One region of the Fundicoccus sp. Sow4_D5 genome, then DNA from elsewhere that is predicted to be linked to it. Evidence: riboswitches for the same ligand, from Rfam matches in the RefSeq annotation. Region 1 holds a riboswitch; each other region holds the start of a gene.
The links. Region 1 has a riboswitch for cobalamin ahead of ACTQ45_RS04785 (DUF4430 domain-containing protein). Riboswitches for the same ligand answer to the same signal wherever they lie in the genome.

Region 1 (10,358 bases):
CATAGCTTTCTTCTGAGACATCATAAAAATGAATCACATGGGCGAGTGTTTCGCCCTCAGACTCAAATTGATAAGTCAGCGTCAAACTAGCTTCTTCAGGCATCGTGGCGTCTGCTGGGATCAAATCTTGATAAGATAAGGCAGCTAAATATTGATAGACTTTTCTAAAAGCCACTTCTTCGACAAGATGCCCGTCCAAAGAAAATTCATGATGTTCTTCAGCCAATTCGCCTTCACCGATTGTTTCGACCAGATGATTAATCGTCATATTTTGCAGTCCATCGAAGGTAATTGTTTCGACCGCGTCCAATGGAATTAAGGCGATAAAGTTGTCGATGAGTGCTTGGGGGTCTAAGGTGAGATCATTGACGAGTCCTTGTGGCACAGCGTACCAGGCGTCTTTTTCTTGCCAGTACATGGCCAGGTTTTCTTCGCTGTGTGGATAAAAGGCTAAGTGACTTGTTTGCTGGGCATCGTCCATCAGGCTTAAGCTTAAACTGGCCCTTTCAGCTGTTGCCGGCTCAAAGTCGGGTAAAGGCTGCGCATGTAAATTCTTCAGTGTCGTTAGGAAGCTTTCCATTTGCTTATATTCGACCGAAAAGTCTGTTTGATAGACATCATGCAAGAACCAACCACTGATAAAAGGTGAGCGTTCCACATGACTCCAGTCACTCTCTTGACTTAAGGTGAGGTCGTTTTTGGTATCTTGATAGGCCACTTCTATTAAACTGCCTAAGCCTAAATCAAGGGGAGCTTCTAAATAGAGCAATGAAAAGTCAGAGATAGCAAGCGGCAAGTTAGGAAATTCCAAGACGTCCTCTTGTTCCTTGTCACCGATTCGCTGCGTCACTACTCCAATATGACTATCAGAATTAGCTAGCGCATAAAGTTCGAGCGTTATATCGTAATTTTCATCCTGAGTGAAAGTATAGCGCGTCATTTTTTCAAGCGAGGTATGTTCAGGGGCTTTTTCTAATGTTAAGGCTTGTAAGCTGATGACTTGAGCGATAAAGTCCCAAAGTGCCTCTTCCTCAATTGCTGGTAAATCAGCACTGACTAGTTTTTCACCATCTGACGTAAAGACGTATTCTTCATCCTCATCTGTGATTCTGAATTCTTCTAGGGCTTCTAACACTTTAAACGGTTCAACAATGCTAGCTTCAAAAGTAGAGGCTGTCACTTCTTGGGTTGGACCGTCTTGGCTGAGCCAATAAGCGGGGATAGCAAGGATTAATAATAAGCCAAATAGGCTGTAAAATAAGTTCTTTTTAGTCATCTAAGGGGTCGTCTCCTTCCGGCGCTGGCTGTGAAAACTGTTCCGCCAAGGCCTCAAACATGTTTTGGTTATGTCGCATGACATAGAAGGCAATTAAGGAAAACAAAAATAAAAATAATTCGCTTGGAAAGGCCCAGAAAATAATTGCAAGAGCCACAATCGTTAATAAATTGACTAGTTGCTTAAGCGCGTATTGCCAAATGACCACGACTGTTGCTTGATAAATACTTTTTAACTCGATTTCAAAAGTAGCGATCAGTGGAAAGCCAATCAGTGAAAAGAGGCACACAAGTAAGAATAGGACAAGAAAGACTGCCGCAAGGATTTGCCAATCTCTTTGATAAAAATAGATGGCATCAATGAGTAGGATGGCACTCACTGTTAATTGCAGTAGCCAATATTTCAAAGACAGCCAAAAGTTTGACCGATAGGCTCTAAAGAAATCTTTAACAGGTGCGAGATCCCCCGTTCGAACCAATTGTCCCATTGAGAAAAACAGGGCTGTCAAGGCTGGTCCCAATGGAATTAAAGCAATTAAGTAAATGATCGAAAATTCTAGTCTGGGTGGAAACGTAATAAAGACGATTAAAAATAATAAGTTGGCAAGGATAAATAATAGATTACTCGCTAGGAAAAAATAACCATAGCGGAGTATTTTGTAAAATTGGCTGTTGATAATGTTTTTATTGGTCACGTCATTTCCTTCTCTCTCGCATCTTGCCAGTCGCGTTGGTAGGCACCTGGGCTTTGCCCAACTAAGGCTTTGAATTTTTTAGAAAAATAGTCACTGTTGGCATAGCCAACCTTTTCTGCGATTTCATAGATCAAAAAGTTTTCATCTTGGATCAATTGTTTGGCAGCTTTTATTCGGACTTGATCCAAGTACATGCGGTAACTCATTTTGACTTCTGACCGGAATTTTTTTCCTAAATAAGAATGACTGTAATTTAATTCTTTGCCTAGCTCTTGCAGGGTTAAATTGAGGTGATAGTATTTATGAGTATAGTGCTTCATCTCGTCAACTATATCAAATCTTTCTTGTTGGATGACTAAGAGACGGCTAAAATCAATAAAGATCTCATTCAGAAATTCAAAAGTTTGTTGTAGTGAGCGCTCACTCAAAATGACAGAGATAATATAGCGTTTGTCACGCTCTTTCATTGGCTGATTGATATCTTCTTCAATTTCATCACAGTAAAAATTGAAGAGTTCGGCGATATCCGCCTTGATTTCTCGTTCTGTCCACTCATTTTTCTGATAGTAATACTCTATTTCGCTCAGGTAAGCACGAATTTTCTTTTTCCGATTTTGTTTAATCGCGTCGAGTAAATTCTGCTTCCAAACGACCTTTTCAAAGCCCACCGCTTTATTCTTGTTTTTCTCCGTTAAATCCTGTAGGTGCTTATGGGAAACAATTGGTAAGGTTGGGAAAATATAACGTTTCTCTTTTAACGCTTTAATTGATTGTTGTAATTGCGGTAATTCTTTAACATCTGTTGTTAATTGGCTGACAATGACATATATTTCTGGGTGCTTGGCTTGGAGGGCACTGCTTAATTGTTGGGTCATGCGGCTAATTTCACTGCTCGTTTGATCGGCCAGCAAAACATATTGCAAGCTACCATGACTAAAGCTGACAACTTTCCCAAATAAATGCTCATCAAAAATCGCCTCTAATTCTTGTGAGTTCACACCAAAGGCCTCATAATCACAGGCTAATAAACAATAGCTATCAAAGGCCATGCGGGTCATTAGCTCTTTATCACATTGTTCATTCAGAATAAAATGACGGACTCGTCTAGCATCGACATAGTTTTGATAGAGGGTTAAATTAGCTGCTTGTTTTTTCTTAAGTAAAATTTGTTGAGAAATTCTTTTCAGCGCATCGAGTAATTCATCTTCATCAACTGGTTTCAATAAGTAGTAGGCAACCCCTAAAGACATGGCTTCTTTTGCGTAAGTAAACTCTGAATAACCCGATAGAATAATAAATTCCCGGCGTAAGCCATTCTCACAGGCATAACGAACCATCTCTATGCCGTCCATTTCTGGCATTTGGACATCGGTTAAGACCACGTCTGGCTGATAGCGCTTCATCATTTCTATTCCCTCAAGGCCGTCGCTAGCTGAAGCGATGATTTCAAAACCTGCTGCTTGCCAATCGATAATATAGGCGAGTCCTTCGCGTACAATTGGCTCATCGTCTACAATTAAGACTGAATGCATCTTATTGCTCCCCTTTTTCATTTATTTTCTGTGGTAATAAAATAGTAACTTCTGTTCCTTTTCCTTCTTCGCTAGAAATAGTTAAGCCATAGTTCACACCGTAATAGTGTTGGATTCTCTGCTGAACGTTACTAATGCCAATCCGCTTGGCTTCCTTCTCATTTTTCAACAAGGCATGTAAGTCGGCCAATTTCTCTGCTGAAATGCCCCGACCATTATCTCGGATAACGATCGCTATATCTCGGTCTAATACAAGCACTTCAAGTGAGACTCTCACAGGGCCACTGACTTTTTCAACGCCATGAATAAAAGCATTTTCGATAATCGGTTGGATTAATAAGGGAAGAATCATATACTCTTTTGTCGTCTGTATGTGAATACGATAGGTCAGACGCTCACCTAGTCGTAATTTTTGAATTTGTAAATACATTTCGATAAAGGCCAAGTCTTCGTTCAATGTCATTTCTTCACGGTCGCGTTCAAGCGCTTTTCGCATCAGTTTACTTAATATTTTGACCGTTTCAGCAACTTCTGGGTCTTTATTTTTTAGCGCCTTCATGCGGATCATTTCTAAGGTGTTGTATAAAAAATGTGGATTAATCTGGCTGGCTAGCAATTTAAATTCGGCATCTTTTTTGACAAGTTGCCAATTTTTCTGATCAATTTCATACTGGTAACCTTCTTCTAATAAGGTCTGAAGACTTCCCATCGTTGTTCGTAGTTCTTGGTAAATATCCGTAATTTCATCATTACCAGTCAAATTGTTTGGTATATCAAAATCACCGTGAGACACTTTGGTCATACTTTCTTTTAGGAGTAAAACGCGGCGATTAAAGTGCTGAATAAAGCGCGTTAAAATCAATAGGGATATCAAGAAGACAAAACCAATAATTAAATAACCGGTCACTAAAACGCGGTTCGCCTCTCGGGTTATGCTGATGGTCGGCACCGTCCCAACGATTTCAAAGTGAGAAATCAAGGATTTATTCAAAGGAACGGGTTGTACCGTAAAGGTGAGTTGATTACCAGTCCCTTGGATACTTTCTTCCTCACTATTCGCGTGATTCAAGTCAATTCGGTCACCTTCTAAAGCCAATAAGCGGTAATAATCAGAGACTTCTTCTGGCGACTCGGGACTCGTGTAGTTAAAAATTAAATTATTATCCAATGTTAAAAAAGTACTGTTACCTGAGTTGGCTAGCATTTGATTGATTTCATCGGTCGACACTGCAATGGTTACCACACCAATAAACTGATTGTTTCGAAAGACTGAGCGCGTCAGATTTAAATTTTTTTCCCTAGTGATGGGATCTTCAATCATGCGCCAGACGATTTGTCCACGTTTTTCGATCGTATCTTGATACCAAGCTGTTGAAGTAATAGCCGGGGTGACTGGATGGAAGCCGACACTACTCAAGAGGGTAGGATTATCCGTATAAAAACGTAAATAATCTATTTCGGGATAATATTTTATATAGTCAGAAAACTGACTATAAGTTTCATAGGTTTGCACAACGTCATAGATATTCTGAAACTGGGTCCCGACAATTTGAGCAAGTCGCTCATCTTGGTAAATCCAGTCAGAGACGCGGATGATCAATTCAAAGGTTCTGATTAAATCATTCGTTGTCCGAATGGTATTCTGTTCGATTTCTTCAATTTTCGTATCGATCTGATTCGAGCGGATTTCAACACTGATATAATAGCCTACCAGAATAATGGGAATAAAAAGCAGCCCTACATAAATCAAGTAGAGTCGCTTCTTAATTGTATTCATTTGAAAAAATTGTTTAATTTTCACTATGCTTCAACCCCTGATTGTGCTGCTTTTTACCATGAATGAGCCATCCGTTAAAGTATATACTTTAATGTATCCGTTAACAACATTGTGCCTGATTTTTTTTCTTTTGTAAAGATTGACTCATTCGTTATACCTTTGAGAAAACAAAAAGCACCCATTGAAAGCCTATGCGTCAATGAGTGCTTTTGATGATGGATTTTTCCTACACGACCTTTCGGCCAGTCATTATGAGTTGGTCTGATTGGTCCTGTTGTCTTTAATTGAACGACAAGCCACTGTGCTTTTTAATTAAGGGTACCAGAATTGGTTCCAAGATTAAGAAGAAGGCAGCATTTCCAGCAGCATGTAATAGATCAAAGGATAGGCCTTGTAAATAATAGACCCAGAAATTAGCAATGCCGAATAATCTAGTATCGATTATCGAAATAACAAAGCCGTACAGCAAACCTGTCAGAAAAGCAAAAGCAATAAACAGGCCACGTTTCAGTAGTGGCTTTAGGCGGCTTGAACGGTAGACTGGTCGCAAACAACCCGTCACTAATATAACGACTGTAAACGCAATAAATTGTGACATTGTCCAAGGACCCATCCCTAGAAACATATTGGATAGTAACAAGGACAATAAAGCGACAACCAGCCCGTCAACAGTCCCCATCACTAGCGCAATCAGTAAGAGAATCGTCGTCATTGGCTGAACATTAGGGATAAATTGGAAGAGCAAGCGCCCAACATGACTCATGGCGGTTAGGGCAGCTAAGACAGCAATTCTTTGAACGCTAAAGTATTTTCTTGGTTTTATTCGAAGGCCTCTAGTTTCCATTCAATTAAGTCACCTGCTTGTAATTCAGTTTCTGCCGCACCGGTTTCGCCCATTGCACCGTTGACATCAAACATCCACCATTTGCCTGCATCTTCATCTTGTTCTACGCCATTAATGGCTGAGATAAAGCCGCCGTCTTCTGTGATAGCATAATGTTCTTTCATCACATCTAATAACAGTGCACCTTCTTCGACTTCGACTACTTGTTCACCGTCTGTAATTAATTCGCCATCTTCCGTTACGGACACTGTGACCTCAACTAAGTCAGCATCTGTTTCTGAACTCGCAAGCTCTGAGCTGACCTCGCTTTCAACGACACTTGTCGATGTGTCAGCTGACGTGTCAACCTGGGGTTCTGCAACCTCTTGACCACAAGCTGCCAAGACAAAAGATGCTGATAAAAGTAATAACCATTTTTTCATAAATAATTCCTCCTTAGTAAACTTAAGCTTTGATAGAAGCCAATTATTTGCTAAAACAGCGACACAAGCAGAGCTACCTGAGATGTTTTTCATCCGGTCTAGAAAAAACAGCCATACCTTGTATGCAAAAAAACAGCCTATGTACCCCTACATAGACTGCTGCACGATTCTATTCTGCCTCGGAATAGTCATCGCAAAAATTAGCGAACTGAAAGAAAGATCTGACTACATGTTGTCACATGATTACAGTGGCGGGACCGTGTTGGAATTGAACCAAACTTCCATCTTTCAGCTGTCTTTGAACGGTAATTCTATCTCAATTTATCTTAGGCCAAACGCAAGTTTATTTCAAGTCTTGACAGAAAGAAGTAAGGAAAATTTAACAGCTACTTCAAGCTTGCCACTTGATGCTGAGTGTTTGAACGAGGCCCAATAAAGCGAACAGGATATTGCCTAGTAAGCTAAGTAAAACGATGCCCGCATACAAGGCAATATAATCCGATTTGAACCAACTCGTCATAATAAAATAGCCCAAACCCCACTGGGTGACATAATTTTCTACGAAAAATAACGTTGCCATGCTTGTCCCTAATGTTAATTTTAAGGCCGTCAATAATTCTGGTGCCACACATGGTAAAATAATATACCTCAAAGTCTGCCAAGCATTAAAGCCAAATTGCCGGGCTTGTTGCAAGTAACTTTTTGGCAAATATTTGACTGTATCACGCAAAGGAATGTAAATATAAAACGCTGCTACTGCAATCATTAAGGCGACTTTTGACAGCTCACCTAAGCCTAATAACAGTAAAAAGACTGGCAAGAAGGCCACCCGTGGGACAGGATAAAACAAATAGACGATTGGCGTTAACAAACGATCAACAAGTGAGAAACTGCCTGCCAGTAAACCTAATGAGGCACCCAAGAATAAGGAGCCCGCTACTGACCATAAAATCCGCCATAAGCTAGCTTGAATATGTAGCCACAAGCTCCCGTCAAGCGACTCGTGCCACAAATACTCAAATACAAGCCAAGGATTCGGTACGATAAATGCCTCCAACACACGGTAAGCGCCATACCAGACAAGCAGGACCATACAACTAGCATAAACTTTAGACTGCATTTGTTTCATCGCTGATCGCCTCCCAAAAGTTGTCGTAGTAACAATTGTTGCTCAAAATAATGGGCCTGTTGCCGGTAATTCTCACTGGCAGCTAAGGGATTCTGCAAACTTTTTATGACGCTGGCTTCTTCCATCACCCACACATTCTGTCCAAGAAAAGCCGCTTCCTCGATACTATGCGTGACCCAAACAATCGTTAGATGGTGTTTCTTTTGCAAACTGACCAGTAAGTCTTGAATTTTTTCTTTCGTAAAAGCGTCTAAGGCAGAGGTCGGTTCGTCCAAAAATAAATAGCTTGCCTCCTTGGCTAGTAATTGCCCTAAGGCCACTCTTTGTTGCTGTCCGCCACTAATTTGGTGAGGATACTTTTGCAGAAGTGACTGAAGCTCCAAAGTCTGCGCCAGTTCTTTGACACGCTCGCTTTGTTCTTTGCGTGTTAACTTTAAGGCCTGCAAGGCTAATCGTAGATTTTTCTCAACCGTATGCCATGGAAATAATTGATAATTTTGAAAGAGCAACCCTACCTCACTGCTTGTTAAATTCGGCTCAAGGCTGCCCGAAGTCAATGGTTGCCAACCCGCAAGTACACGCAATAAACTTGACTTCCCACAGCCAGAGGGTCCGATAATCACGGTCGTCTGATGCCGCTTGATCTCGACCGTGACGTCGTCTAAAATCACGGTCGAACCACTGACTAGTCTTAGGGAATCAGCTTTAATCATGGCTTACATAGTCCTCAACAACTAACTCATCATAGGGCACCGTAATGTCTTGATCCAACAACTGTTCTAACCAAACGCGAGCTGCTTCAACAGTTTCTTCACTCGGCAAGCGAGTTAGATGATAAGTTGGTAGCACCAATAAGTCTTGGATGCTTTCATCTAAACCAATGCGTTCAAGCAACAAAGCCTTGACCGCTTCTTCCTGTCCTTCCATCGCTAAAACAGCCGCATTATAGGCTTGATGGAAGGCAGCCACTTTGTCGGCTTCTTCACTTAAGGTCGCTTGATTGAAAATCATCACATTCGGAGAAAAATCGTCCGATTCACTCACTAACAATTTCTCCAAGCCTTGGGCTTGCGCATTTGACGCCATCGGCTCTGGCAGAACCGCCATGTCCAATTCCCCGGCCAATAACATCTGAATTCTTAACGGAACTTCTGCAATAAACTGTTTATCCAACGCATAATCGCTTAAAAATAAATCGGCCACATAATTCGTGACACTGATTTCCATCAAGCCAATGCTGACGTCTTTTCCGCCATCATACTTGGGTGACACGACCACAGGAAAGACCCCGTCCGTACTGGTCGTAATCGCACCCGCTTCGGGATTGTTTTCGATCGCAATTAAAAATTCGACCAAACTCGCCATATAGACATCAATTTGTTGGGCTTGGGCTGACGTTTGTTGATGGGTCGCATTGGTAAATAATTCCACTTGGACATTGATCCCGGCTTCTTCAAACAAACCGTACTCATCCGCCCAGAAAATCGGCGCCGCATCCGTGGCTGGCATGACACCGACTAACAAATCGACAGCCGCTTCATCCTCTGCTTGCGCAGCTACAACTAAATTGCTGGGCAAGAAAGCCCCGAGTAAACACGTACCACACACCAGTAACTTTAATAATTTTGACATCCCATCATTCCTCCAATTTTCTAATGTGATTAGTTTAACATATACGCCTAATCATTGGAATATATTTAATTAAATTTCGAGATAGTCTTTAAAGAAAAATACCCCAAACACAGGCAAAATAGTCCTTTACACCTTACAGCATTCTTTGGTCTGTTCACTGCTTCTCCAGAGAGCCGGCTGATAAAACATACACAATCTTGGCTTTCACCCCATTTGCCGACTGTTCTAAGGTAACAAAAAGAGCCCCTAACCCTTGATTGCTTCAAGTAAGAGAGGCTCGCAGTATGATTGATTTAACTATTTTGCTCTAGGAGTTGGTTGTATTGTGATTGATACAATTGATAGTAGAGGCCACGTAATTGCAATAATTCTTGGTGACTGCCGCTTTCGACAATGCGACCTTGTTCGATGTAGAAAATTTGGTCACTGTTGCGAATGGTTGACAGGCGGTGGGCAATAATAAAGGATGTTCGGCCTTTCAATAATTCTTGTAAGCCTTCTTGTAACAATTCTTCCGTTTCCGTGTCGATACTGCTGGTCGCTTCATCCAAAATTAGGATACGCGGATCGGCAATAATCGTTCGTGCAAAAGCAATCAGCTGGCGTTGCCCTGCTGACAGGGTGCTCCCACGCTCTTCAACGGCGGTATAATAACCATCCTTAAGGTTCATAATAAAATCATGCGCCCTCACAGTCTTGGCAGCTTCGATGACTTCTTCTTCAGTCGCATCTAGGTTACCGTAACGAATGTTGTCGATAATGGTGCCTGAGAAAATAAAAGTATCTTGAAGCATGACACCCATTTGCTTACGCAAGGAACGCATCGTGATATCTCGCAAATCATGCCCATCGATTTGGATGCTTCCCTCGTTCGCATCATAAAAACGGCTCAATAAGCTGATAATCGTCGTTTTACCAGAACCGGTTGGTCCAACTAGGGCGACGGATTTACCTGGTTCCATCTTGAAGCTGACACCATCCAGAATATTTTTACCTGGTTCATAACGGAAAATCACGTCTTTAAATTCGATATGCCCTTTTATGGCCGGCAA
Region 2 (10,358 bases), on a different contig from region 1:
AAATCGTGATGTCATAGAGCGGGGCGTCAAACTGACTGATTTAAAAGAGTTCCACCCACAGCGGCGAATTCAGTATGAACGGTTTATGCACCCTTACAGCGAACACTTTGATGTCGTGATAAACACGTCTAACAACAATTTTGTGTTAGAAAAATTTGAGGTCTAGTGGTCAAGGTCATATGGTTGTGAAAAGGCAATTCCAACGCGCGATAAAACGTTACGGTGTCTGACACTATACTTTGAGTTAAAGGAATAGAATCAGAATGAATTTTTGCAGTCAAATAAAGTTGGGAGGATAAGCATGATGAGCAATAAAAGTGAGAAAATCAATCCAAAAAGCATCAAGCAAAAGAAAATAGAAGTAGTGGATGGCTACACAATCAAGTACCATGCAAGTGGCGAGACCATCTGGTCAAAAGGCAAAATAGTTGACGACCAACCAGAAGGCTATTGGGAATGGTACCGCATTGATGGCACCATTAAGCGTTCAGGCTACTTTGAAAAAGGAGACCCGGTGGGCGAATGGATTACCTATGATAGCAAAGGTGAACCATATAAAATCACCCAACGTGAAAAAAAGCGAGGCTGAAAGTTTATTCCAGCTCTCTTTCTATGTAAGACAATCTGTCTAATTGTGCTATTAACCTTACTTTATAGAAATCTAAATAACCTATGATTAGCTTAATGAATATGTTGCAATACTACATGTAGTGTTAATGGGTTTAAAATATAGTGTTACAATACAATATATAGTGCCTAATTATTTGGCGGCATCGCAATGCCTTAAAAGGGAATCCAGTTGAAAGCTGGAGCTGCCCCCGCAACTGTTAGTGTGGACGAATCAGTAAACCACTGTATCACCTAGCTGTAGGTTAGGAATACGGGAAGGGCTGTAGTAGGACGAAGCATGAGCCAGGAGACCTGCCAAATAATTTAGTTTCTATTTTTCGGGGATGGAAAAGAAGAAACGATGGAATTCTAATACAGACTCTCTATCGTTTTTTTGCCGTTCATCCATAGATGAGCGGTTTTTATTTGTAAGTAAATGCAGTATTTAGAGGAGGTACATATGTGATTGAATTACGTGATATAGATGTGATTTTTCATGACGATGATCGTGTCGTCACAGCGGTGAAAGATGTTTCGATGGCAGTCGAACAAGGCGAGATCTTTGGAATTGTTGGTTATAGTGGTGCGGGGAAAAGTACGTTAGTGCGGACGATTAACTTGTTACAAAGACCAACTAAAGGAACAGTCAATGTCAATGGACAGAATTTAATGGAGTTAGCACCTAAAGATTTAAGGGAAGCTCGTAAGAAAATTGGGATGATTTTTCAACATTTTAACTTAATGGAATCACGCACGATTTTTGAAAATGTCGCTTTCCCATTAAAAGGCAGCGGATTGAATAAGAAAGAAGTGGCTGCGAAAGTAGCTGAATTGCTCAGCTTAGTTGGTTTGAAAGAAAAAACCGATAATTTCCCTAGCCAATTATCAGGAGGTCAAAAGCAACGGGTTGCGATAGCGCGTGCCCTCGCCAATGATCCAGATGTCCTGTTGTGTGATGAAGCAACAAGCGCCTTGGACCCTGTAATAAAATAAAATTTAAGCTGCAACCTGATTCCGAAACTCCAATGGTGTCAGGTTGTTTAATTTAGATTGGAATCGTGTTTCGTTATAAAACCTGATGTAACTATCGATAGCTTCTACTAATTTTTCATAAGTCAGAAACTTTTTTAAATGGTAACATTCACATTTAAAATGGCTAAAGAAGCTTTCAATAGGCGCATTATCTAACACTTCACCTGTACGCGACATACTCCTAATATATCCTTGTTGTGTCGTAAATTGACGATATTCACCAGAAGTATATTGACTACCGCGATCGCTATGAATTAAAATGCCTGTTTCAGGTGCAACCTGAATTGCTTGATTTAAGGTATCCATCACTAAAACGGTATCATTTTTTAAGCTCACTTGATAGGCAATAATTGAGCCATCATAAAGGTCCTTTATTACACTTAGATACGCTTTCTGACTCATACCAAAGAAGAGATGAGTAATATCTGTGACCCATTTTTCATTGGGTCTATCTGCGCTAAATTCACGATTCAGTCGGTTGGGTTCTATATTACGATAACTCGCTTGAGCACTATACCCCTTTGCGCGGCGAATATGGGACTTCAAGCCCATTAATTGCATTAAGCGGCGAATCCTTTTCAAACTATAATTTCTTGAGTGATAACGATTAATATGTATCTGTACACGACGATAGCCAAAAATCCCCTCATATAATTGGAAGACCCATTCGATTTCAGCCATTAGCCAGGCATTTTCTTGATCTAGTACGGTTTCTTCACGATTTAGCCACTTATAGTAGCCGGAACGTGACACCTCTAATAAATTGCATAATAGGGTAATGGTACAGCCTGTTTCTTCGTGATGCATCTGAATCGCTTTAAACTTAGAATCGTTTCTTACTGCTGTGGCGGTTACCGCCTCCTTTCGATTTCTTTCAACTTTTTTATTAGACCATTCTCTGCTTCTAAATAGGTATTACGACGCTCCAACTCTTTGATTCTCAGTTGAAGAATCTCTTGTTCACTCAGCTTGGATTTCGACTCTAACGTACGGCCACGTCGATCAATTAATGCATCGGGGCCATGCGCTTGATATTTGCGAACCCATTGATAAACTTGCGAATAAGAAACGTTGTACAAATCAGCCATCTTCTGATAATTTTTATCTTCTGCCAGACAGTGTTGTGCAATTTCCAATCGTTCCTGGTGTGTTGTTTTACGCGCTTTAGTCATCGTCGATCTCCCTTTACTAATAGATTTTAAATCCTCACCATTAGTATACTGTTTAATCCACGTTCTTAACACTGAACCATCAGAGATGCCATATTTTTCACAGCATGCCTGTGAACTAAGGTGACCGAATAAATAAGCTTGAACAGCAGCATATTTAAGTTCGTTCGAATAATTCTTATGTGATTTAGATACTTTCAACCCTTCTAAGCCATCCAGTTGATATTTTCTAACCCAAGCTTCTATCGTTAAGGGATCGACTAAGTAGTCTCGTGCGACTTGACTGTAACTATGATATTCTTCAGTAACACGTCGAACTGCACTAACACGCTCCTCCAATGTATGTTTAGTTGTTCTTCCTGACATAGAAATAGCCCCCTATAAAAGTAGTAGAGTTTTTTTATTTCTCTGTCTACTTTATAGAGAGCATAGCAAAAACAATCAGTTCGATTCTCGATTTATTGAGAGAATTAAACGAAAAACTAGGTCTAACGATTGTCATTATTACGCATGAAATGTCAGTAGTAAAAGACTTATGCCATAAAGTGGCGGTCATGGAAGATGGTCGTATTCTGGAGCAAGGTACCATTATTGATATTTTCACCCAGCCAAAAGAACAACTAACAAAAGAGTTTATTGATACTGCAACCCATTTTGACCAAGAATTGGCTACCGTTTTACAACATCCAGAAACGCAGCAATTAAATCGCGATGGGATTCTCGCTCGCTTGAGTTATGTTGGGGTTAGCACAACCCAACCCTTAATCGCTACCTTGGTGAAAGACTTCGATGTGACGGTCAACATTATTTATGGTCATGTTGAAATTTTACAAAATACACCGGTTGGAAATTTACTAGTAGCTTTCTCCGGTGACAGCAATAATATCAAGCGGAGTGTCGCTTACTTACGTGAAAATAGCGTAACGGTCGATTCAGTCAGCGAACTGCTTGAAGAATACGTGACAAAGGAGGGATAACATGACACAACTCATTTTAAGTTTTAATAGTTTCATGGAAGAATGGCTGCCACACGCTTGGCCGCTACGTGATGGTTTTATCGAAGCGACCTGGGAAACATTGTATATGCTCGGTTTGACTATTGTGGCTGGGGGTACACTCGGCTTGATCTTAGGGGTGATTATTACAGTTACGGGACCTAATGGTATTTTACCCAATCAGGCGGTTTTTAAAATATTGGATGCTTTAATCAACGTCTTTCGTTCGATTCCATTCATCATTCTCTTAGCCTTATTAGTTAACGTGACTCGGCTCATAGTCGGCACGACCATTGGAGCAACAGCTGCTACGGTCCCGATTGTCATCGGAACGATTCCTTTCTTCGCCCGCCAAGTGGAGATTGCCCTCTTGGAAGTGGATCCCGGTGTGGTCGAAGCAGCTCAAGCGATGGGTTCAAGCCCATTTGATATCATTTACCGCGTTTATTTACGCGAAGGTTTGCCAGCACTTTTACGGGTGAGCGCCTCAACGGTAATCAACGTAATTGGTTTAACGGCCATGGCTGGTGCAGTTGGCGGGGGCGGCTTGGGAACGATGGCAATTGCCAGAGGATACCAACGTAGTCGAATGGACGTCATACTTGTTTCCACGGTTTTAATTTTAATTATTGTTTTCGTTAGTCAACTGATTTTTAACTGGTTGATTCGTAAAGTTGAACACTGACCATCAGCAATGCTATTGATTAATAACACTAAAACAACTAAAAAGGGGAAATTATAATGAAAAACTGGATTAAAAAATTAGGCGTAACGACATTAGCAGCAGGATTATTAGCAGGCTTCGGTGCAACGAGCGCTTTAGCACAAGAAACCGTAACCGTCGGAATCGTATCTGGACCAGCTGAAGAAATTTGGCAAATTGTGGTCGATGCAGCCGCTAAAGAAGATATCACGGTTGAATTAGAACTGTTCACCGACTATAACCAACCCAACGTTGCCTTACAAAATGGCTCATTAGACTTGAACGCGTTCCAACACGTAGCCTTTTTAGAAGACTGGAATGCTTCTAATGATGGTACATTGGCACCTTTAGGGTTCACCTTTGTATCGCCGATGGGTACTTACTCTGAAAAAATCAGCTCATTGGACGAGTTGCAAGATGGCGATGTAGTCGCGATTCCCAATGACCCAACTAATGGCGGTCGTGCGATTCTAGCGTTAGAAATCGCCGGTGTGATTGAAGTGGATGATGCAGTGGGCGCTCTAGCGACTACTGAAGACATTACTGATAACCCATTAAACTTACAATTTGAAGAATTAGATGCGGCTCAATTAGCAGTTGTCTTACCAGATGTGGCTACTGCTATCATCAACACCAACTTCGCAACTGATGCTGGTCTTTCATTGAAAGAAGCTATTTTCGTTGATGCAGATTATCCAGACCAATTAAATGAATTGTACAAAAATGTCATTGCTGCAACTGAAGAAACAAAAGACAACGAAACCTTGATCCGGATTGTAGAACTTTACCAAACAGAGGAAGTCGCTCAAGCTATTTATGACTTATCAAACGGTGGAGACAAGCCAATCTGGGAAGGCGCACCTGTTTTTGGTGATGACGCAGAAGAGTCTGATGCTAACGCTGAGGATGCAGAATCAGAAGAAGATGCTGAATAATTAACTGTAACTCAAAAGCAAAGCGGTCGGTCAACTTATGTGTTGACCGACTTTGCTTTTCTTATTGAATGGACGACGTGATAAGAGAAAGAAGGGTATCGAATGAAGCACCTTTTACCTGACATTTTAGCTTTGACTCCCCAACTAAGCGAGTGGCGACGCCATTTCCATCAAAATCCTGAACCGAGTCTTAAAGAATATGAAACAGCTGCCACGATTCAATCGATTCTTAACAAACTGGATATTTCGTTTGAAACAATAGGTGAGACAGGGACTTTAGCCAAAATCATTGGCACTCAAGTTGATGCTAATGAAACGCAACGCCAACGCAGTCTACTCTTACGGGCAGATATCGATGCGCTCGAAGTGCCGGATTTAAAAGAAACAGACTATTCTTCAAAGAAAGCCGGCCTTAATCATGCTTGTGGCCACGATGCTCACACGGCAGCACTATTAGGCGCCGCCAAGTATTTAAAGGATAACCGTCATACCTTTGGAGGTACGGTGCTACTAGCCTTTCAACAAGCAGAAGAAATTGGTGCCGGGGCACGCCAATTCGTTGACAGTGGCTTAATCGATGGAGTCGACGAAGTAGTCGGACTTCACGTCGATCCCAATGTTCCTCTGGGGAAAATTGAAGCCATCGCGGGCCCGCAAAATGCTTCCTGTGATATTTTTACGATTGAAGTTGCAGGGGTAAATGCTCATGCGGCTCAACCCCACCGCGGTGTCGATGCTTTAGTAGTGGGAGCAAATATTGTCACTGAAATCCAACATATTGTTTCCCGCCAAGTGGATCCTTTAGATCCTGTTGTAATTGGTATCGGCCGTTTTGAAGCGGGGACACGCTACAATGTTGTGGCTGATCGTGCCTATATTCAAGGCACAATCCGAGCGATGACTCACGACACACGAAACCGCATGATTGCGAAAGTAGAAGCAGTTGCCTGTTTGACTGCCCAAATTCACGGTGCGACGGTGACGTTCGAGAATTATTCGGCAGCCTTGCCCGTCATTAACAACGAAGTCCAAGCAAAACGCGGTGCAAGAGTTGCAGCAGAATTTCTTGGCGGTAGTCAACACGTGATTACCTCTAAATTGCCAAGCATGGTAGCCGATGATTTCGCTGATTTATTGACCCTAGCTCCAGGACTATATGGTCGCGTAGGGGTGAACAGTTCCCAGGAAACCTCTTACGGCTTGCATCACAATCAATTTGACCTCGATGAGCGTGCCTTACCGATCATGGTCAACTTCCATGTAGCTTATGCACTGGATTACTTGAATTCTTAAGATATGAAATATGAGAAAGAGGCCGGACAAATTGTCCTGGCCTCTTTTAGTTCAATCTTAGGTGAAGCAGAAAATCACTCTTTCACAATGAGACATGCTTCAAGCAAGAAGTAGAATCCCCAAAATTCGTGATAAAACCTTCCAAGTAGGCCAAGTAAAAGCCAAGTGAAAGTAAATCAGCCGTTCCACCAGGACTTAAATGACGGTCCCTCATCACTTGATCGTAATTGACTAACTCAGCATGTAAAGTTTCCGTGTCAAAGTTGGCCTGATGAAGCTCTTTTGTCTCGCCTTTTACTTGCAGCCAAGCATCGTAACCGCCTCGGTGAAGGATATTACCATCTTCTACTTCACTCATCAGTAAAAGCATCCCACGTAAAAACTGCGTCTCAACCGCTTCATCAGTTGTTTTTTGCTCGCGCAAAAAGGGCATTAAAACTTCACGTAGCGCTGGATAACCAGCGGAAGCTTCCCCGCGTATACCGGTGAGTCCTTTTTCCAAGAATAACTTTTCGCCGTAGGAGAGTTTTGTTTTCAGATGTAAGTTTGAGAAATCCTTGTCCACTAAATTGCGCGTCATCTGCTGGACAATTTGAAAAATGCCATCAATGTCTTGTAGAGAAAAAACTAAGCCCGGTTCTTGATTTAAATAGTAACCCGTAGCTCCCAAAATAACTGCGAAAGAAAAATTAGCCCCCTTATGTGTGTTAATCCCTTTAGTTGCTAACAGCATCGCTTTTTCGGCACATACTCCAACATCGCGGACTTGTATGAACAGTTCTTCTAAGTCTCCCTGATGTTCAAAACCTAATGTTACATAGTCTGAAAAGAAGGGAGTTAAAGCAACGATACTATCGCAGAATGTTTGATAGTTCATGTCATGGTGCGAGCCACTGTTATAGCGGTCGACTAGACCAGGTTTAGGGGATAAGTTTAATTCACAATAAAGTGCTTGGATAGCAGCATCTGCAACGTATTTGATTAATGTTTGAGAATTTCTAGTCAATATGACGTTGCTCCATTTCTTGGATAATAAATTGGAGCGAACGATCGAGGTGATCATGAACCATCAAGGTAATAGATTCGATGTCGTTATTTCTCATACCTTTCAATATGAGCCAATGTTCTTCTAAGGCGATGTGGCGTCTAGCTGAGGAGCGAATTGCGACATCACGAAAATAAACGAGATAGGTTTGCAGCTCCGTTACAATTTGTCTTAAGCGTAGCATTTCTGATTTATCGTAAATAAAAGAATTAAAATCAGAGAAATTTTGCAACACTTCATCGACGCGGTCCTCTTTATTTAGTTTTTCGCCGTAAGTCAATAAAGTTTCGAGTGCTTGATAGTCATCTGCCGTCATATTTTGCATCGCTTTTACTGTGGCTAATGTATCGAGCGATTTGCGGATGTCATAAATTTCATAGGCATCTTTCATCTTGATTCCTTTAACGACCGTTCCAATTCCTAGTTGATGTTCAACCAAATTTTCTTGCGTCAGTTCTTTTAAAGCATAACGAATGGGGGTACGGCTAATATTTAAGACATCAGCTAATTCCATTTCATTTATACGCATACCTGCCGGAATATCACCTAAAATGATTGTTTTTCTTAGGGCTTGGTAGACGGATTCTTTCAACGATTTGTTCTGACTCAAGTCTAAATTATTTTTGATACTTTCAAATATATTAGTCATTATCATAAACGCTCCTTTATTGCTGGCCTAACTAATTGACGACTAAATCAGTTTCTTTAATAACTACGTGAACAGTTTCAACTAAGTGACGAAGTAGGAATATAGGGAGAAAGGGGGATTTAAAGGACGGTAATGTCCAGTCGCCTTTGTATTTTTCCGAGCTCGGGATGGGTAGATACGGTGATTAAATAAAACAAGCGAAATATACTTGCATTTATTATAACGTAATTATTGTGGCTTAGATATAGCAATGAACCACTCTTCAGTCATTGGAAAGAAGGTCTCACTAGCAAAAAAATCAGTCTAATCAGTTATAAAAGAAATAAAAAAATCGATAAGAATAGGTTGATGAAAAGCATTTGCTTTTCATCAACCTATTCTGTCGAATGCTATCTATGGATTGTTATTTTACATGAACTGAGATCAATTAGAACTGGACAACACCTAATAAAGTAGCTAAGACAAGCGTTACAATACTTGAAGCCCACATAATAGGTAGGTTAGCTTTAATATGCTCACCAATCGTTGTACCCGCTAAGGAAACCCCAACATAGTTAGCTGCCACAGTTGGGCTGATGTAAGTACCGTAAGTACCTGTAATCAAGAAGGTTGCTGCTACTACTTCTGGTGAAATGCCAAATGGTTCTACAATTCCGATTACAATCGGTAATAAGGCGAAGTAGAAAGCATCAGTTCCAAGAACCATCATTAATGGTACTGAGAATAGAGCTAGGAACCAGTGGGTATGTGGTGCGATAGCTTCAGGTAAAGCGTTGATGACCATCGTTGCCATTGCTTCAACCATGCCTGAGTTTTCGATTACCCCGATAAAGATTCCGACAGCGAATAAGGTCATTGTCATAACAATTGCGTTGGTACCGTATTCTTTGATTTTACCGTTTTGTTCTTTAACAGATTTAAAGTTACCTAAAATCGCGAAAGCATAAGCAACCATGAAGATAAAGTGCATTGGTAAACCAATGTCGATGAATAAGAGTGCTAACATTACAAGAGTAACTGCTAAGTTATACATGAAAAGGCCTTTACTTGTTTTAGGCTCTTGTGTTACATCGCCCGCAATATCTGCAAGGTTAAGTTCACTACCTAAAGTAGTACCACCAATTCTTTTGCGTTTAGAACTAATCACAGCAATTACAATCGCTATGATGAACATCACGGCAACAGCTGGAAAGATGAAAGCGTATAAATCAAACACTTCTACTTGAGCAACTGATGCTGCACGAATGGTAGGTCCACCCCAAGGAATGATATTCATCGCAGCCATTAAACCAACAATAGTTCCTAAAAAGACTTCCGGTCTTACGCCTAAACGATCCATAATTGGTTTGAAAGCTGGAATTGCAATAAGGTAAGTAGAAGCTCCACTACCATCTAAGTGGGCCACAGCTGCAACGGCAATGACTGCAAGGAAAATTGCTGTAATTTTATTTCCGACTTTACTGATAACAAAATCGACTAAAGGGTCAAATAATCCTTGTTCAGACATTAAAGTAAAGAATGAAATTGAGAAAAGGAACAGAACCGCTGTATTTAAAATGGAACCTAATCCTTCACTGACATACAGACTAATATCCGCAATGTTTGCACCAGTGAGAATGGCGGCAATCAATGGTAAAACAATAAAAGCCATCGGTGGAGACATCTTCTCGGCGATCAACACATACATTAAAATAATAATTAACACAAAACCTATAATAGCTATATTCATAATATCCTCCTAATTTTACATACATTCTAGTTATTTTATATAATAAATACATTTTGTCAGACTAAATAGCTGAAACGGTTTACTTTCAAATACAACCCTACCCTCACTTTCTAAAAACTGATTTATTTTCAATTTCATCTGTTCAAAAAATCACACAATAAACAACGTAAGCATACTCAATAATGTCACAACTTGCCAT
Region 3 (10,358 bases), on a different contig from region 1:
TCTTAAAGCACTTTATGATAGTGGTAAAAAGCCTTAGCTTTCGGATTCGCAAGGATTGGCTGATGCACTTGATGTAAACTAACTCCTGGTTCACTATTTCCTTCTAATAAGCAAATGCCAGAATTCGTTACGACTACATCCCAGCCTACATATTTAATTTGCTTCATTTCGTAAACATGATTGGCAACAGACAGCATCTTAGTTTTTATTTCTGGCCAATGTGGCACTGACTGTCCAGTCAATTGCATCCCTGTATCGGGATGTTTTTCATACCAGTTAATAACTCCTTGATGAGGAATCACGGCGGCTTTACCTAATTGTCCCGTGTCAAAGGCAATAGAGAGACTTAAGCCTCTTCTCCGGAAATTGTCCGTCGGCATCGATAGACTGGTTCCAACTCGGAAGACCGAAGCAGCAATAAATGCCTTCTGAGTAAACGGATCAATCATCGTAAGCATTCGAATCGTATTTAACGTCTCAGGAAATAATGCTTGAGCAAATTCTCCTTGTTGAATAAATTCTGAGATAAAGTAATCATCCAAATTATCGAGATAGTCTAAAAACATCGGAGGAGTCATAGTTTGGCTATTTCTATGAATTTGTCCATCGGCCCAATAAACAACTGAAACACCCCGGCCTTCAGCACCGTCAATTGGCTTGATGACCAGTTTCACGTTGGGATGCGTGGTCAAATAAGTCAACAAGCCCTCTGAATCTTGCAACTCTTCGTTTCGAGAAATTAGTTGACCGATCTCTTCTCAAAGAAATCCACATGTTTAGTTGCGACCACTTCATCATCAAACCAATCTGTTTTTGCAACTTCCACCTCATCCACTTCGAAAATTCGTTCGAGCCCAATGAATTCAAGTGAATTATTCAGTCGATTTTTAATAAATTCTTCTACTGTATAGCGCGGAATAAAATCCAATTCCCCATCTTCAAAGATCCAATTCAAAACCTCGTGTTCTGAAATATATGCGTCGCGACATAACTCATAAATATCTCGAGCCATCTCTTCATCAAACCACTGGGGTTGCTCATTGCGAATCGTGTTAATGAGATCAATCCCAAACTCCCCATGAAGCTGTTCTTCCTTAGAAGTCGCTTCAATCACATTGGATATTCCACTAAACAGATTTTTGTGTTTATTGAATGCCATAATTATTAGAAATTGGCTGAATAAAGAAATATGTTCAATGAAAGCCGAAAATAATAAAATTGCGATCGTGTAATCCCGGTTGCTACCATTTCTGGCATAATCATTATGTTTCTTCAAATAGTTAACGCGATGGTCAAGTGCAGGTATTTCTTCAATTCGTTCGAATTCACTATTAAGACCTAATAGTTCTAATAGATGGGCATAAGCGTCACTATGATGGACTTCGGATTCTGCAAAGGTAAAGCCAACATTCGCAAGTTCTGGTTTAGGGAGACGCTTATACAAATCCCCCCAGAATTCTTTAACATCTACTTCAATTTGGGCAATGGCTAGCATAGAATTCTTTATCGCGGTCCGCTCATGTGGCTGGACATTAATTTTATAATCATGAATATCACTCGTATAGTTGTATTCCGTATGCAGCCAGTAGGAGTGTTGAATCGCTTCTTTGTATAACGCTAATTCTGGATACTCAAAGGGTTTCAGATTCTTTCGGCCTTTAAAAATATCTGGCTTCCGTTCTTCAATTCGCTCATGGCGATAAAGTATATAAGCCTTGGCGGTCTTAGTAAACAGGTTCAACATGAGCTTTTCTTCGACTAAGTCTTGGATCGTTTCTACATCGAGCGATTCTTGATCAATCCCGTTAATAATATTCTGTGTCACACTTTCGATATTTTCTTCTGTCATTTCTTTAGTTTCATTATTAGCTTTAGTGATCGCGATTTTAATTTTTTCTCTATCAAACTCTACGATATCACCCGTACGTTTTATGACTGTTTTGATCATTGTCTGCTCCTTTATAAGTAATCTAATATATCAATAAACTCACTATATTTAATGAATTCATCATCAATCCTTATGCGTGGTAAAGATGTCATACCACGTGATTGAAGTAATTCAAGGGCTGGTTCATTATGACTGACATTCACTTCACTATAAGTAACTTTTTTCATACCTAACCACTGCTTAAGTAGCTGGCACTGACCACAACCATCTTTGGTGTATAGCTCGACTTTCTTCATGCTGGCCTCCTCTAAAATTTATTACAGGATATTCCTCCAGAAGTTCCTGCACAATTTTAGCCAATAAAAAAAGACTATGTACAGAAAGCTCCCAGGCCTTTGTCATAATCTTCAAACTTTAAAAAGGACACAAAATGTCCAAAATAAGCAAACAGATATAAACAAATGTTACAAAACCCTGAGATGTAACAATTATTGTTCATAGATGGAGATCTGACTTGCCATTAAATAATGGCTCACAGTAGCATAGGGACTGTGCTGGATTTACACCAGCTTCACCTTAATCTAGATTTACTGCAAGTCTATTTGACCAACACTGAAATAATTGATTATCTAGACAAGTAAGCAAGAGAAAAACCCGAGATTACATCATCGTAATCTCGGGTTTTTCTAATTTTTAAATTTATTTCTGTCAGTTACTTTATCCGCATCATCATTTTAAGATCTGTATTAATCACGAACGCCCTACCTTTGTACTGATTTTATCATGCTTTACAAACTCGCATCGTGTGCTTCAACAAATAAGTGATAAGGACATGGAAATTTACCTGACCAAATATTACTTACTTAAACTTTCGCTTATAATCGCACTCTTTATCTCACTGTCATACTCCAACAGATAATTTCTATCATCTAGATAAATCATGATATGCCTGTCTGGAATCTTCTCTTGAAATTGCAGTTTAGTCCGCTTGCGACTCGCGAATGAAGGTCGCATCATATTCGGGAATTCCATTAGTGTCACTAACGAATCGTTCGACGGTCATCGTCAAGTCATATTTCTCTCGCAAGGCAATGATTTCATCCATCATCGGGGACTGGTGATGCGCATCGAGTGATGATTGCTTAGCCCATGCATCGATTAAAAGAATTGTTTCTGGTTGGCCAAGTGGCGTGAAGTACTCATAGCGTAAGTTGCCTGTTTGTTGACGAATCCGATCAACTAGTCCTTTTTCTTTCATCTCACGGGCAAATTGCTGGGCCTTATCTGCTTTTCCAGTGTAATAAATATTGATGCTTATCATACTCAAACTCCTTTCTGTAGAATAATTATTCTCCGTTCTGAGATAGAACTTCTTTGAAAAAATTTTTTAGAACAAATACGACTCACTATCCCGCGTTGCCGTAAGATTGTGAGTCGCATTCTAGCATTTGATTAAATAGTTTCGCCGTTTGAGGCAATCACTTGCTTGTACCATTCAAATGATTTTTTCTTCGTACGGTTCAAGCTACCATTACCTGCATCATCGCGGTCCACATAAACGAAGCCATAACGTTTCGACATTTCGCCTGTCGAAGCAGACACTAGATCAATCGGTGCCCAACTCGTGTAGCCCATTAAGTCAACACCATCCAATGTCACAGCATCCCTCATAGCACTGATGTGATCGCGTAGATAATTAATACGGTAATCATCTGCAACATAGCCATTCTCGTCCGGTTTATCAATGGCACCTAAACCATTTTCAACAACGAAAAGTGGTTTTTGGTAGCGGTCATAGATTTCGTTCATCGTCGTACGCAAGCCCAAGGGATCAATTGGCCAACCCCACTCACTGACTTTCAAATACTGATTCTTCTGACCTACAATAATATTACCCGAGGCTTTTTCATGTGCATCAACATTATCCGGATGGACTGACATATTCGACGTGTAATATGAGAAGGTAATGTAATCGACCGTGTTTTCTTTCAATAGTTCCTTGTCGCCCTCTTCAAACGGAATTACAATACCTTCGCGCTCAAAAGATTTAAGGGCATAAGCTGGGTAGGCACCTCGTGCTTGCACGTCCACGAAGAAATAGTTATTGCGGTTATCCTGCTGGGCTTGGAAAACATCTTTAGGATTGGGTGAAGCTGGATAGAATGTCCCTGCCGCCAACATACTGCCTACCCTAATGTTTGGATCAATCTCGCGAGCAATCTTCGTTGCGAGTGCACTTGCGACCAGTTCATGGTGAATCGCTGAGTATTTCGCTTGCTTTTCATTCTCGCCAGGTTCGAACGTTAGACCCGCACCCATAAATGGTAAATGAAGAATAATGTTAATCTCATTAAAGGTAATCCAGTAACGGACTAGACCTTTGTAACGTGTGAATAAAGCGCGTACTAAGTTCGCATAAAAATCCACAACTTGACGGTTTTTCCACCCACCATATTCTTTAATTAAATGAATTGGCATATCAAAGTGAGTAATAGTCACTAAAGGCTCGATGTTATGCTTCTTCAGTTCTTTGAAAACATTCTCGTAAAACTTTAGTCCTTCTTCGTTTGGCTCAGCTTCATCTCCCATAGGGAAAATTCGGCTCCAAGCAATACTCATTCTGAACACTTTAAAGCCCATTTCAGCATAAAGAGCGATATCTTCCTTATAGCGGTGGTAGAAATCCACACCAACTTTTGCTGGATAGTGATGTGCCTCATCAAAGGCTAAGTGAAGTTTTTTACCTAAGCCAATTGGGAAACGGTCCTCGCCGTGTGGCATGACATCGACGTTCGCCAAGCCGCGTCCACCTTCATTGTAGCCACCTTCGTACTGGTTAGCAGCTGTAGCGCCACCCCATAGAAAATCTTTTGGAAAGCCCATTAATTATTCCTCCTATTATAAGTGAGAGTTTGTCTTGATTGGTTAATTAGTCATTTACTCAGCGTCGTATAAACTTGCCCCATTCGTGCCGATCACTTCTTTATACCAGTTGAAAGATTTTTTCTTATAACGCTTCAAGCTACCTTCTCCATCATCATTGCGGTCAACATAGATAAAGCCGTAACGTTTAGACATTTGAGCGGTTGACATGGATACAAAGTCAATCGGTCCCCAAGAAGTATAACCAAGCAATTCTACGCCATCTTCAATTGCTTCGCCAACTTGTTGTAAGTGAGCTTTCAAGTAAGCAATTCGGTAATCGTCTTCAACGGTAAAGCTACCTGCGCCATCTTCAATCAGTACATCTTTGGCACCTAAGCCATTCTCAACAATGAAGAGTGGCAATTGATATCGATCCCAGAAATCATTTAAAACAAGGCGTAGGCCAATTGGGTCAATTTGCCAGCCCCACTCTGAAGAGTCTAAGTATGGATTTTCTAACCCTCGGAAAATATTGCCTTCACCACTCTGATAAGTTTCAGGATCATGAGCTTGAACTAATGAGACGTAATAAGAGAATGAAATGAAGTCGACCGTATGTTCTTTTAAGATTGCGGCATCATTTTCACCAAATTTAATTTCAATGCCTTGTTCGCGCAAATGACGTTTTAAATAACCTGGGTATTCGCCACGAACATGGATATCTGTAAAGGCATAGTTCTCATTCATAAAGTCTCTAACCGCTAGTTGGTCTTTAGGCTTTGGCGTCATTGGGTAAGTTGGCATCGAAATGACCATACAACCGACTTGCATCTCAGGATTAATCTCTTTAGCAATTTTAGTAGCTGCTGCAGAGGCAACTAATTGGTTATGAGCCGCTTGCCATTTATCAGCTAAAGTAACTTCCATTTCCTCTGGAAAAATAGCTCCGTTAGCTGGTGCGCTTATGATTGAATTAACTTCATTAAATGTTAACCAATATTTTACTTTATCTTGATAACGTTCAAAGACTGTCCGAGCATATGTTTCAAAGAAGCCAATCACTTTACGGTCAATCCAACCACGATAGTTACGAGCTAAATTCAGAGGTGGTTCATAATGCGACAAGGTCACTAATGGCTCCATGCCATGCTTATGCAGTTCATCAAACAAATCATCATAGAATTGTAGTCCTTCTTCGTTTGGTTGGGCGTCGTCACCGTTTGGATAAATTCTTGACCAAGAAATCGATAGGCGGAAGACTTTGAAGCCCATTTGTGCCATTAAAGCTATATCTTCTTTGTAACGATGGTAGAAATCAATTCCTTTTAATTTTAAGTTCTCTTCTGTTGGTTCTAGAGTGGGTGCTGTCATTAAGCCTTTTGGCATCACATCTTGCACACTCAGTCCACGCCCACCCTCGTTATAAGCGCCTTCTAATTGGTTTGCGGCTGTAGCCCCTCCCCATAAGAAATTTTCTGGAAATTTTGGTGTTGTCATAATATATTTGCTCCCTTCAATTCTAAGTAACTAAATTAAACCAAAGTGTTTAAACGCATTATATAAACCATCATCTGAAACTGCATCCGTCACGTAGTCAGCCATGGCTTTTATTTCTTCGCCACCACTAGCTACCGCAACTCCAACTTCAGCATACTCCAACATTGGAATGTCCACTTTGGCATCCCCTACCGCCATTGTATGTTTAGGATTTAACTTATGATGGCTTTCTAAAAATTCTAAAGCTGTCCGTTTATTTATCCCGCCACGCGCCACATCACCGAACAAGGCATGCTCACCTTTACCACCCCAAGAATTCACTTGAAAATCAGCAAAGTATTCCGTCGCATCTAAGTAGTCTTGATAAGTATTTAAGATAAACGATATTTTATTGACATCCTCACGTACAGGCTCTGTACCGTAAATCATATAGGGGAAGGCGTCATCCACTGAGAATGTTTCATCCGTTTCCACACCTTTACCTTCAACATAAGCACGCATGGTTTCTTTGCCACGTTTTTTAAAATTAGTCGAAGCATACAGTCCTGAATTGGCTTCTACATAATATTCCAAGCCTCTTTCATGAAGCCAGTCGACAATCTTTTTGACATCCTCGACTGGAATTGCTAAATGCATTAACGCTTCATTATTTGCCTCAATATAGTTTCCGTTACCTCCAACATAGCCATCTAAGCCGATGCCTAAAATTTCTTCGTACATTTCTGCTTTAGACCGTCCGGTCACCGCATACACCTTATGCCCGTTAGCACGAGCCTCTTTAATTGCTTGCACAGCAGATGCCGGCAGATGGTTATTATAATCAACTAACGTTCCATCCACATCGATAAATATATACCAATTTTCATTCATGTAAACATGCCCCTTTCAAATAGACTTTCCCTTAACTCTAAGTTAACTGAAATGCGATGCCAATTTCAATCAAACTGCCGTAATTATTCACTTTGACACAGCGATTCTAGGAATACACAGTGTTTTTGTGTATAATGAACACAAATCAATACACTTTATGTGTACAGGAGGGCTTATGTTAATAATTGAGCACTTAAGAGCCATGACTTTTTCAGACGCAGAAAATCAAATTGCAGATTATCTCATCCGACACCCACATGAATTAGACCAATTGACGACGCAAAATTTAGCAAGCTTTACACACACGAACCCCAACTCTGTGATTCGCTTAGCCAAGAAACTTGGCTTTGATGGCTGGACGAGTCTTCGCACGGAATACCAAAAGGAATGGCAATACCTCAACAGCCACTTCAATGTCATTGACGCCAATATTCCTTTCGATCACACAGACGATGTCATTACCATCATGCACAAATTAGCCCAACTCGAACAGAATACGATTTCAGATACCGTGAGCTTAGTTGAAAGAGAGTCCCTTGTTAAAGCTCAGAAGCTTCTACTCGACGCTAAGCAAATTATTATCTTTGCTTCACTGACGAATGCTAAAATCGCGACGGACTTTGTGACTAAAATGCGACGGATTGGTATGCCGGTCACCCTTTCGAGTGAATTCGATATCAGTGTCTATGAAGCCTACAATGCCAGCCCAGATACGTGTGGCTTGATTATTTCTTATACTGGAGAAAACGCGACTTATGTGCATTGCGGGAAGTTCCTGAAGCAAAAAGGTGCCAGAATACTATCGCTCACGAATATGGGTGACAACCAAATTGCCCGGATGAGTGACTGCAATCTCAGCATCACGACACGTGAACGTCTCTACTCTAAAATCGGTAACTTCACGTCCAATACTTCAATTATCTATTTATTGGACCTATTGTATTCGGTGGTCTTCGCTGCCAATTACCAGAAAAACCTAGATCATTTGATTCAAATTGGCCAAGCTTATGACAGCCGTACAACGACCAACACGATGATTGAAGAAGCAATCAGCCCTTCGGGACAAGCAGCGAATGAAAATTTGGAGTAACTTTCGCTAATCCCTTATAAAGTATCAAAAGAACACGCCATCTTTAAAGATAACGTGTTCTTTTTCTTTTGGTGGAATGAACACTATATAGTCGTCTCAAAACCGTTAGCCACTAAAGCTTATTGTGATCATTCACCCTTTTTTTCTATTCTTATCTCGGATATATCTTTCGTAGCCTTCTCTTTTCTTTTTCTGATAGAGAAACCTTGCATACATCTCAGAATCTAATCTTTGATTTTTTATAGCTGACTTCACAGCACATCCTGGTTCACTTTGATGCTTACAATCATTAAATTTACACTCTACTGCTAATCGACTAATATCCTCAAAGAGTATTTCAGAGTCAATTTCTCTTGATGTTTGAATCCCTTTAAATCCTGGACTATCTATTAAATATGATTCACTACTTGTGGCATGATACATTTTAGTCGCAGTGGTCGTATGTTTTCCTTTTCCATCCATTCGAACGTCGTTAGTAATAATTGACACTTTATTTAATAAATAATTGGTTAAGGTGGATTTTCCCACACCTGATGATCCAACCAATAGTGCCGTTTCGCCTGGTTCAAATAATGTGTTTAAATGAAGCAAACTTTCCTCATTTAAAATAGAATAAGAACAGATTCTTAAATGAGGATACACCCGTGATACATCTTCTAATATCTTTTCTGTTTTTAATTGATAATCATTTTTAGAAATAAGTATCTTAATATCCTTTACCATCCCTGAAAATACCATGAGATAGCGTTCTAGCTTGCTTAATGTAAATCGTTGATCAGCGGCAATTAAAATAAATAATTGATCTACATTAGTCGCTAGAATTTGTTCCTCTACATGAAACAAAAAATCTTTACTCGTTGTGTTACGCGCCTTGGATATTACATTTTCTCTAGTTAAACAGTGCGTAATAAATAGCTGATTATCAACGGTGGTGACACTCACAAAATCTCCGACATAATAATCTTTATCGTTAGTAGTAATAGCCTGGAGGTGGTCTCCTTTGTGATTCACTACTTGATAAACATTTCGATTTTTTTCAGTGATTCTTACGATATCTGCTATAACAAACCCATGTCTTATACAATATGCATTAATTCCAAAATCCATCTTTTCCCTCAATTCATATAAAAAGCTCATGTTCAAAATTTCCAACAGTCTGTTAGTCACGACTACAAAGAAAATTTCAAAAATGAGCATTAATCATAATGAATTTAATTTTACACACAGTGAAGTATGAGATTAATGAAATAGACTTTGTATATTATTTTTTTCATTATCTCACCCTCTTTCTAGATAGATAGATTCTAACGTCCTATCGCTAAATACATAGTAACAAAAGTTATAAAATTAAGCTAATTATAAGCGTGCATAATTAGTCTCTCTTTTCGAGTCACACAACACGAGTGGACAAATAATCCAAGTTTAAAACGAACACTGCCAGAAACGATTCACTCTGTTAATCAGGAATTTAATAAACACAGGATACTCTTGAATCTCAGAGTATTCTATATTCTGATGTCACATGACTATCAAGAATACTAACTTTCTATGCCGGAATATCTCTTCTACCTCAGTAAGATTAAAATTTGACAATTTTACTTTCATTAGATTATTATCAGTGTCTATTTGACCACATCTCAAGGAATGCGATAGAATGTAGACTATACAGCACTAGGAATAGAAGGGATTTATTTGAGAAAAAAAGCACTAAAGTTTCAGTTCACTAGTTGGATTTTTTTATTATCCGCCATTGCGGGTTTTATGAATGCTACATCTATAATCTTATTCTCGGCAACTAGTTCCCATCATACAGGTAATTTGACGCATGGTATGATTGTGTTGCTCGAAGGAAATTACGAGAAATTTATTCACTTGTTAATGATTTTACTCGCTTTTTTCCTGGGAAGTCTCTTGAGTGGCTTTTTGTTTCCAGCACAAGTATTTAAATTAACGCGTCGTTATGGGTATATTCAATTAGTCTCTGCCTTTGCGATTGCAGTTGCTAGCTTCGTACTTAAAGATCCATTGTGGTATTCTTTAGGCACTGCCATGATTTTAGGCCTTCAAAACGGCATGTTTGTCTATTATAAAGGTATGATTGTCAGGACGACCCATATGTCAGGAAATCTTACCGATGCCGGCTTAGCC

Region 2: linked by a shared signal. The riboswitch ahead of ACTQ45_RS11255 (methionine ABC transporter ATP-binding protein) and the one ahead of ACTQ45_RS04785 (DUF4430 domain-containing protein) in region 1 are both predicted to bind cobalamin.
Region 3: linked by a shared signal. The riboswitch ahead of ACTQ45_RS09980 (glutaredoxin family protein) and the one ahead of ACTQ45_RS04785 (DUF4430 domain-containing protein) in region 1 are both predicted to bind cobalamin.

The regions. Positions count from the first base shown of each region.
Region 1 is NZ_JBQKLF010000002.1:88,757-99,114, reverse strand. It holds gene ACTQ45_RS04810 (hypothetical protein) at 1-1,276, opposite strand, end outside; gene ACTQ45_RS04805 (DUF624 domain-containing protein) at 1,269-1,970, opposite strand; gene ACTQ45_RS04800 (response regulator transcription factor) at 1,967-3,502, opposite strand; gene ACTQ45_RS04795 (cache domain-containing sensor histidine kinase) at 3,504-5,303, opposite strand; gene ACTQ45_RS04790 (ECF transporter S component) at 5,560-6,123, opposite strand; gene ACTQ45_RS04785 (DUF4430 domain-containing protein) at 6,099-6,545, opposite strand; adenosylcobalamin (AdoCbl) riboswitch at 6,705-6,856, opposite strand; gene ACTQ45_RS04780 (ABC transporter permease) at 6,937-7,674, opposite strand; gene ACTQ45_RS04775 (ABC transporter ATP-binding protein) at 7,671-8,387, opposite strand; gene ACTQ45_RS04770 (ABC transporter substrate-binding protein) at 8,380-9,306, opposite strand; gene ACTQ45_RS04765 (ABC transporter ATP-binding protein) at 9,600-10,358, opposite strand, start outside.
Region 2 is NZ_JBQKLF010000010.1:104,364-114,721, reverse strand. It holds gene ACTQ45_RS11265 (phosphoribulokinase) at 1-166, shown strand, start outside; gene ACTQ45_RS11260 (hypothetical protein) at 302-589, shown strand; cobalamin riboswitch at 749-943, shown strand; partial or broken gene ACTQ45_RS11255 (methionine ABC transporter ATP-binding protein) at 1,072-1,590, shown strand; one part of gene ACTQ45_RS11250 (IS3 family transposase) at 1,606-2,528, opposite strand; one part of gene ACTQ45_RS11250 (IS3 family transposase) at 2,528-3,176, opposite strand; gene ACTQ45_RS11245 (NIL domain-containing protein) at 3,272-3,787, shown strand; gene ACTQ45_RS11240 (methionine ABC transporter permease) at 3,789-4,490, shown strand; gene ACTQ45_RS11235 (MetQ/NlpA family ABC transporter substrate-binding protein) at 4,547-5,443, shown strand; gene ACTQ45_RS11230 (M20 metallopeptidase family protein) at 5,546-6,736, shown strand; gene citG (triphosphoribosyl-dephospho-CoA synthase CitG) at 6,819-7,742, opposite strand; gene ACTQ45_RS11220 (GntR family transcriptional regulator) at 7,735-8,430, opposite strand; gene ACTQ45_RS11215 (SLC13 family permease) at 8,858-10,159, opposite strand.
Region 3 is NZ_JBQKLF010000008.1:107,978-118,335, forward strand. It holds gene ACTQ45_RS09970 (sugar-transfer associated ATP-grasp domain-containing protein) at 3-722, opposite strand; gene ACTQ45_RS09975 (ribonucleotide-diphosphate reductase subunit beta) at 740-1,948, opposite strand; gene ACTQ45_RS09980 (glutaredoxin family protein) at 1,960-2,184, opposite strand; adenosylcobalamin (AdoCbl) riboswitch at 2,343-2,485, opposite strand; gene ACTQ45_RS09985 (putative quinol monooxygenase) at 2,868-3,209, opposite strand; gene ACTQ45_RS09990 (6-phospho-beta-glucosidase) at 3,341-4,771, opposite strand; gene ACTQ45_RS09995 (glycoside hydrolase family 1 protein) at 4,826-6,250, opposite strand; gene ACTQ45_RS10000 (HAD family hydrolase) at 6,281-7,120, opposite strand; gene ACTQ45_RS10005 (MurR/RpiR family transcriptional regulator) at 7,296-8,210, shown strand; gene rsgA (ribosome small subunit-dependent GTPase A) at 8,343-9,317, opposite strand; gene ACTQ45_RS10015 (YoaK family protein) at 9,903-10,358, shown strand, end outside.